Regions from separate parts of the Bacillus sp. es.036 genome, predicted to be linked through region 1. Evidence: a T-box and tRNA genes for the amino acid it is inferred to sense, from the RefSeq annotation. Region 1 holds a T-box; the other regions hold tRNA genes.
The links. The T-box of region 1 lies ahead of serS (serine--tRNA ligase). A T-box ahead of a tRNA ligase gene usually reads a tRNA of that ligase, here a tRNA-Ser.

Region 1 (2,196 bases):
ATGGACGCAGTACTTCAGGGACAATAACTGAGCCATCTTCTTGTTGGTAATTCTCTAAGATTGCGGCAACAGTTCTCCCGATCGCAAGGCCAGAGCCGTTTAACGTATGAAGGAATTCTGGCTTTCCATTCTTTTCACGACGGAAGCGAATGCCTGCACGACGCGCCTGGAAATCTTCAAAGTTACTACAAGAAGAGATTTCTCGATACGTGCCATAGCTTGGGATCCAAACTTCAATATCGTATTTCTTCGCTGCAGTAAAGCCAAGGTCAGCGGTACACATGCTCATAACGCGATACGGAAGTCCTAATAGTTGAAGTACTTTCTCTGCATGCCCAGTAAGCTTTTCAAGCTCGTCATAAGAATCTTCAGGCTTCACAAAACGGACAAGCTCTACTTTATTAAATTGGTGCTGACGAATCAGTCCACGAGTATCGCGCCCTGCAGAGCCAGCTTCAGAACGGAAGCAAGCACTGTATGCTGTATAAGCAAGTGGAAGATCTTCTCCGTCCATAATTTCATCACGATGGAAGTTTGTTACCGGTACTTCAGCTGTTGGAATTAAGAAGTAATCTTCTTCACGAATTTTAAAAGCATCCTCCTCAAATTTAGGAAGCTGACCAGTACCAGTCATGCTTTCACGGTTCACAAGGTATGGAGGAAGAATTTCTTCATAGCCATGCTCAGATTCATGTAGATCCATCATAAAGTTAATCAAAGAACGTTCTAGACGCGCTCCAGCACCTTTATAGAAAGCAAATCGGCTTCCGGTTACTTTTGCTGCACGTTCGAAGTTAATGATATTAAGATCGGTTGCAATATCCCAGTGAGGCTTTGCTTCAAAAGCAAAATCATTTTTCTCTCCCCATGTACGGATTTCGATGTTATCATCTTCCGTCTCACCTACAGGTACGCTATCATGAGGGATGTTTGGGATGTGAAGAAGAATTTGTTCAAGCTCTGTCTCAACAGTGCGAAGTTCTTCATCAATGGTTTTAATCTTATCGCCAACTTCACGCATTTCTTTAATAAGGTGATCGGCGTCTTTCTTCTCGCGTTTAAATACCGCCACGTTTTTAGAAGCTTCATTACGCTGTCCTTTTAACTGCTCTGTTTCAGCGATAAGCTCTCTTCTGCGCTGATCAAGCTCCTCAAAACGATCAAGACCGACTAGATCTTCCCCACGCTTTGATAGCTTTACTTTTACTTCTTCAAAATTTTTACGCAAATACTTTAAATCGATCATGCTTTTTCCTCCTTTATTAATGAATGATAAACGCGCTAAGGAAACCTATTTAGAGTGAAAGTAAGGTTTTTGAATACAAAAAAGCCCTCATCCCCTATAAAGGGACGAGAGCTACCCGCGTTGCCACCCTGATTGCAGACAATTGTCTGCCTCTTAACAGAATAACGGTCTGCTCCGAGAAAGCTTACTTCATTCAGCTTCCTACTCAGGGATGGATTCACAGGGTTCAATGATCGATTCACACCACACATCGACTCTCTTGGCATTGAACATCTATTACTATTTCCCGTCAACGTTTTCATTTATCATTCGTCATTTGCAGAAAAAGAATTCTCTTCTTCTTGGTACGTAATAATTTACACGAAAAGTTACTCCGTTGCAAGTCCTTCTTTCTTAAACTCCAAAACCATGTCAATAAACATCTGATGCATGCGATCATCGTCCGTTAGTTCTGGGTGAAAAGCACACGCGAGAAAACGTCCATGACGTGCGGCTACAATTTTTTCATTAAAGGTAGCAAGCACTTCAACATCTTCTCCAACTTCTTCAATATATGGAGCACGAATGAAGACACCAATAAAGTCTTCTTCTAGTCCTTTAATTGGTAACGGTGCTTCAAAACTTTCACGCTGTCGTCCGAAGGCATTTCTTTTAGACCTTACATCCATGACGCCAATATGAGATCCATCCACACCTTCAATATGCTTTGAAAGAAGGATTAATCCAGCACATGTGCCGAAAATAGGCTTCTCTGCTGCAAAAGCCTTAAGAGGCTCTAGAAATCCATACTGATCAATTAAACGACGCATTGTCGTACTTTCCCCACCAGGCAGCACGAGTCCATCTAAATCCTCAAGCTGTTCAACACGTTTTACGACAATGATTTCTGCTTCTTTTGTTTCTAGTGCTTTCACATGTTCTCTGATCGCACCTTGCAGTCCAAGGACCCC
Region 2 (2,196 bases), on a different contig from region 1:
AGCGTTCGTCCTGAGCCAGGATCAAACTCTCCGATAGAAAGCTTAATCTAGCTTTTAAAACAATTTTTGTTTCCGTAGAAACAACTACTTACATGGCGTTTCGTTCAGTTTTCAAAGAGCAATTCGTTTCTTTCGTTGTCGTTTTCAGCGACCAAACCATCATACCATGATGTGTTTGTCAGTGTCAACAAGTTTTTTAAGAAAAGATGGTGGGCCTGAGTGGACTCGAACCACCGACCTCACGCTTATCAGGCGTGCGCTCTAACCAGCTGAGCTACAGGCCCATCTTTAATGGAGCGGGTGATGGGGATCGAACCCACGACATCAGCTTGGAAGGCTGAGGTTTTACCACTAAACTACACCCGCGATATTGATGGTCGGGAAGACAGGATTTGAACCTGCGACCCCTTGGTCCCAAACCAAGTGCTCTACCAAGCTGAGCTACTTCCCGACATTTTTTAAAAGTAATATGGTGCGCCCGAGAGAAGTCGAATCCCTAACCTTCTGATCCGTAGTCAGACGCTCTATCCAATTGAGCTACGGGCGCATATTATATTTGGTGCGGTTGAGAGGACTCGAACCTCCACGGGGTTTCCCCCACTAGCCCCTCAAGCTAGCGCGTCTGCCATTCCGCCACAACCGCACATCGTAACTTGATGAAACGTTCGTTTATAAAAGAAATTGGTGCGGGTGAAGGGACTTGAACCCCCACGTCGTAAGACACTAGATCCTAAGTCTAGCGCGTCTGCCAATTCCGCCACACCCGCAAATAAGTGGTGAGCCATGAAGGACTCGAACCTTCGACCCTCTGATTAAAAGTCAGATGCTCTACCAACTGAGCTAATGGCTCAACATGGCTGGGCTAGCTGGATTCGAACCAGCGCATGACGGAATCAAAATCCGTTGCCTTACCGCTTGGCTATAGCCCAACAAGTTATATAATCAGATTAGTTTTAGAAATAATGGCGGTCTCGACGGGAATCGAACCCGCGATCTCCTGCGTGACAGGCAGGCATGTTAACCGCTACACCACGAGACCTTTATAACTGATTACATATCATGTTGTTAAAACATTTTTAAGAATTAAGTTGGTGACCCGTACGGGATTCGAACCCGTGATACCGCCGTGAAAGGGCGGTGTCTTAACCACTTGACCAACGGGCCATAAAAATGGCGGAGAAGGAGGGATTTGAACCCTCGCGCCGCTCACGCGACCTACACCCTTAGCAGGGGCGCCCCTTCAGCCACTTGGGTACTTCTCCGTTTGGCTCCACAGGTAGGATTCGAACCTACGACCGATCGGTTAACAGCCGATAGCTCTACCACTGAGCTACTGTGGAATAACATTTAAGTTGTTGCCTCCGTTATCGGCGACATTTAATATAATAACTCATCCTGCAAACAAAGTCAACAGTTTTTTAAAATTAATTAACTGTCATGTGTTTGATTAAGACGTGCTCTCCGAAGAGACTTTATTAATTTACCACATACAATCTAGGTCGTCAATAACTACTTTTAATTAATTTGAATTAATTTACCTCTGCATTTTCCACATACGTACCGTGTTATGTCCATCTTTCTTTTTCTACTATACTTCGTCTTACATTCTCCACATTCATAAAAATGCTTAAACGGCTCAACTCTACGTTGCCCAGGTACTACCTGACAGTATCGCGATCCACCTACTTCCTTAAGAAGTCGTTTAAAATCTTTATCCTGATGTTTGTAACCTTTTTTCTGAAGGTGAAGGTGATAGTGGCATAGCTCGTGTTTAATAATACCAATGAGTTCGTCTTGACCAAACTCGTCATAATGCTTTTGATTAAATTCGATATTATGAGACCTGAGCATATAACGTCCGCCCGTTGTTTTTAATCGAGCATTGAACATCGCCTTATGACGAAAAGCGAGTCCAAAAAACTCCTCAGAGATCGTTTCAACTAGCTGTTGTAATTCCTTTTCGTTCATACGCTCTTCATCCTTTCTCTTTCGAACACATACAAGCCGTTTCTCATAAACTAATGTACATCAACATTTAAGATGTGTCATCACTTAAGGAGGGGATTACGTTGCCTGTTTGGTTTAAAAACCAATTGAAACAAGCTTATCTTGAGAAAGATCGACGCCAAATCAAGTTATTAAACCAGTGCTGGTTTTTCTACAAAAGAAAACACCGCCCCTGAGGGCAGTGCTTAT
Region 3 (2,196 bases), on a different contig from region 1:
AACCCGCGACCCCCACCTTGGCAAGGTGATGTTCTACCACTGAACTACTTCCGCAACAAAATGGCTGGGCTAGCTGGATTCGAACCAGCGCATGACGGAATCAAAATCCGTTGCCTTACCGCTTGGCTATAGCCCAAAAATGGGGCGGCTGATGGGAATTGAACCCACGAATGCCGGAATCACAATCCGGTGCGTTAACCACTTCGCCACAACCGCCATAAAAGAATTAAATTGGCAGGGGTAGTAGGACTCGAACCCACACCGGAGGTTTTGGAGACCTCTGTTCTACCTTTAAACTATACCCCTATAAAAATGGTGGAGGGGGACGGATTCGAACCGCCGAACCCTGAGGGAGCGGATTTACAGTCCGCCGCGTTTAGCCACTTCGCTACCCCTCCAAATTGACAATTACCATTGTAATACATATCTTATGAAAGTGCAATGGGAATTGATCTCATTTCGAGAAAATGGTGCCGGCCAGAGGACTTGAACCCCCAACCTACTGATTACAAGTCAGTTGCTCTACCAATTGAGCTAGACCGGCAACATGGTGGCTCCGGACGGAATCGAACCGCCGACACGTGGATTTTCAGTCCACTGCTCTACCGACTGAGCTACAGAGCCATTTTTAAAAATTTAATTGTTGCCCTTAATAGGACTACATTCTAATTTTAGGAACGATGAATACCCGACGTAGAAAAAATTAATTGGTTGCGGGGGCAGGATTTGAACCTGCGACCTTTGGGTTATGAGCCCAACGAGCTACCGAACTGCTCCACCCCGCGATAATGTGAATGAAATGATGCTGCACCTGCTCATTACGCTGTGCACTGTTTCTTTCTCTACAAGGTTATGCTCCGAAGCGTATCCGTCGAAACAACTCGATGCTGTTTCAAGGAAGTATCGCTTGTTGCTCCACCCCGCGATAATATTAAAATATAAATGGCGGTCCCGACGAGAATCGAACTCGCGATCTCCTGCGTGACAGGCAGGCATGTTAACCGCTACACCACGGGACCTTAGAGAATGGTGGAGGATGACGGGCTCGAACCGCCGACCCTCTGCTTGTAAGGCAGATGCTCTCCCAGCTGAGCTAATCCTCCACAAAGTAGAAATGATATATATTGGTGACCCGTACGGGATTCGAACCCGTGTTACCGCCGTGAAAGGGCGGTGTCTTAACCGCTTGACCAACGGGCCTTTGTTGCTATTTATGTAGGCTAGTGGCGGAGAGCGAGGGATTCGAACCCTCGAGACGGCGTTGACCGTCTACACGATTTCCAATCGTGCTCCTTCGGCCACTCGGACAGCTCTCCATGGCTCCACAGGTAGGATTCGAACCTACGACCGATCGGTTAACAGCCGATAGCTCTACCACTGAGCTACTGTGGAATAATATCAGTCTGGCAACGTCCTACTCTTGCAGGGGGAGATCCCCCAACTACCATCGGCGCTGAAGAGCTTAACTTCCGTGTTCGGCATGGGAACGGGTGTGACCTCTTCGCCATCATTACCAGACTAATTTTCACATTTTGTGATTTGCCAGCGACAAAATATATCATACTATATTTCATCATATTTTTCAAGAAAAATTTTATTCCTTGAAAACTAGATAGCACGCACAACGTATTCCAATAATATCAAGTTTAGTGAGACATGCTCACATCACTTTTGTTTTAGGTTAAGCCCTCGATCGATTAGTATTCGTCAGCTCCACGTGTTGCCACGCTTCCACCCCGAACCTATCTACCTCATCATCTCTAAGGGATCTTACCAGCTTAATGCTGTGGGAAATCTCATCTCGAGGGGGGCTTCATGCTTAGATGCTTTCAGCACTTATCCCTTCCACACGTAGCTACCCAGCTATGCTCCTGGCGGAACAACTGGTACACCAGCGGTGTGTCCATCCCGGTCCTCTCGTACTAAGGACAGCTCCTCTCAAATTTCCTGCGCCCGCGACGGATAGGGACCGAACTGTCTCACGACGTTCTGAACCCAGCTCGCGTACCGCTTTAATGGGCGAACAGCCCAACCCTTGGGACCTACTTCAGCCCCAGGATGCGATGAGCCGACATCGAGGTGCCAAACCTCCCCGTCGATGTGGACTCTTGGGGGAGATAAGCCTGTTATCCCCAGGGTAGCTTTTATCCGTTGAGCGATGGCCCTTCCATGCGGAACCACCGGATCACTAAGCCC

Region 2: it encodes a tRNA-Ser, which carries the amino acid that the T-box ahead of serS (serine--tRNA ligase) is inferred to sense. The anticodon was not compared.
Region 3: it encodes a tRNA-Ser, which carries the amino acid that the T-box ahead of serS (serine--tRNA ligase) is inferred to sense. The anticodon was not compared.

Annotation. Positions count from the first base shown of each region.
Region 1 is NZ_PDIZ01000001.1:3,623,310-3,625,505, reverse strand. Features, by position in the region: gene serS (serine--tRNA ligase) at 1-1,246, opposite strand, end outside; T-box leader at 1,344-1,548, opposite strand; gene pdxT (pyridoxal 5'-phosphate synthase glutaminase subunit PdxT) at 1,615-2,196, opposite strand, start outside.
Region 2 is NZ_PDIZ01000003.1:126,839-129,034, reverse strand. Features, by position in the region: rRNA gene ATG70_RS19455 (16S ribosomal RNA) at 1-37, opposite strand, end outside; tRNA gene ATG70_RS19450 (tRNA-Ile) at 208-284, opposite strand; tRNA gene ATG70_RS19445 (tRNA-Gly) at 293-366, opposite strand; tRNA gene ATG70_RS19440 (tRNA-Pro) at 375-451, opposite strand; tRNA gene ATG70_RS19435 (tRNA-Arg) at 471-547, opposite strand; tRNA gene ATG70_RS19430 (tRNA-Leu) at 558-643, opposite strand; tRNA gene ATG70_RS19425 (tRNA-Leu) at 683-767, opposite strand; tRNA gene ATG70_RS19420 (tRNA-Lys) at 775-850, opposite strand; tRNA gene ATG70_RS19415 (tRNA-Gln) at 855-929, opposite strand; tRNA gene ATG70_RS19410 (tRNA-Asp) at 964-1,039, opposite strand; tRNA gene ATG70_RS19405 (tRNA-Glu) at 1,090-1,164, opposite strand; tRNA gene ATG70_RS19400 (tRNA-Ser) at 1,172-1,262, opposite strand; tRNA gene ATG70_RS19395 (tRNA-Asn) at 1,266-1,340, opposite strand; gene ATG70_RS19390 (SprT family protein) at 1,516-1,968, opposite strand; gene cmpA (cortex morphogenetic protein CmpA) at 2,070-2,183, shown strand.
Region 3 is NZ_PDIZ01000003.1:384,063-386,258, reverse strand. Features, by position in the region: tRNA gene ATG70_RS20760 (tRNA-Gly) at 1-54, opposite strand, end outside; tRNA gene ATG70_RS20755 (tRNA-Gln) at 62-136, opposite strand; tRNA gene ATG70_RS20750 (tRNA-His) at 141-216, opposite strand; tRNA gene ATG70_RS20745 (tRNA-Trp) at 233-306, opposite strand; tRNA gene ATG70_RS20740 (tRNA-Tyr) at 314-398, opposite strand; tRNA gene ATG70_RS20735 (tRNA-Thr) at 469-544, opposite strand; tRNA gene ATG70_RS20730 (tRNA-Phe) at 549-624, opposite strand; tRNA gene ATG70_RS20725 (tRNA-Met) at 709-785, opposite strand; tRNA gene ATG70_RS20720 (tRNA-Asp) at 944-1,019, opposite strand; tRNA gene ATG70_RS20715 (tRNA-Val) at 1,028-1,103, opposite strand; tRNA gene ATG70_RS20710 (tRNA-Glu) at 1,126-1,200, opposite strand; tRNA gene ATG70_RS20705 (tRNA-Ser) at 1,225-1,316, opposite strand; tRNA gene ATG70_RS20700 (tRNA-Asn) at 1,318-1,392, opposite strand; rRNA gene rrf (5S ribosomal RNA) at 1,402-1,518, opposite strand; rRNA gene ATG70_RS20690 (23S ribosomal RNA) at 1,678-2,196, opposite strand, start outside.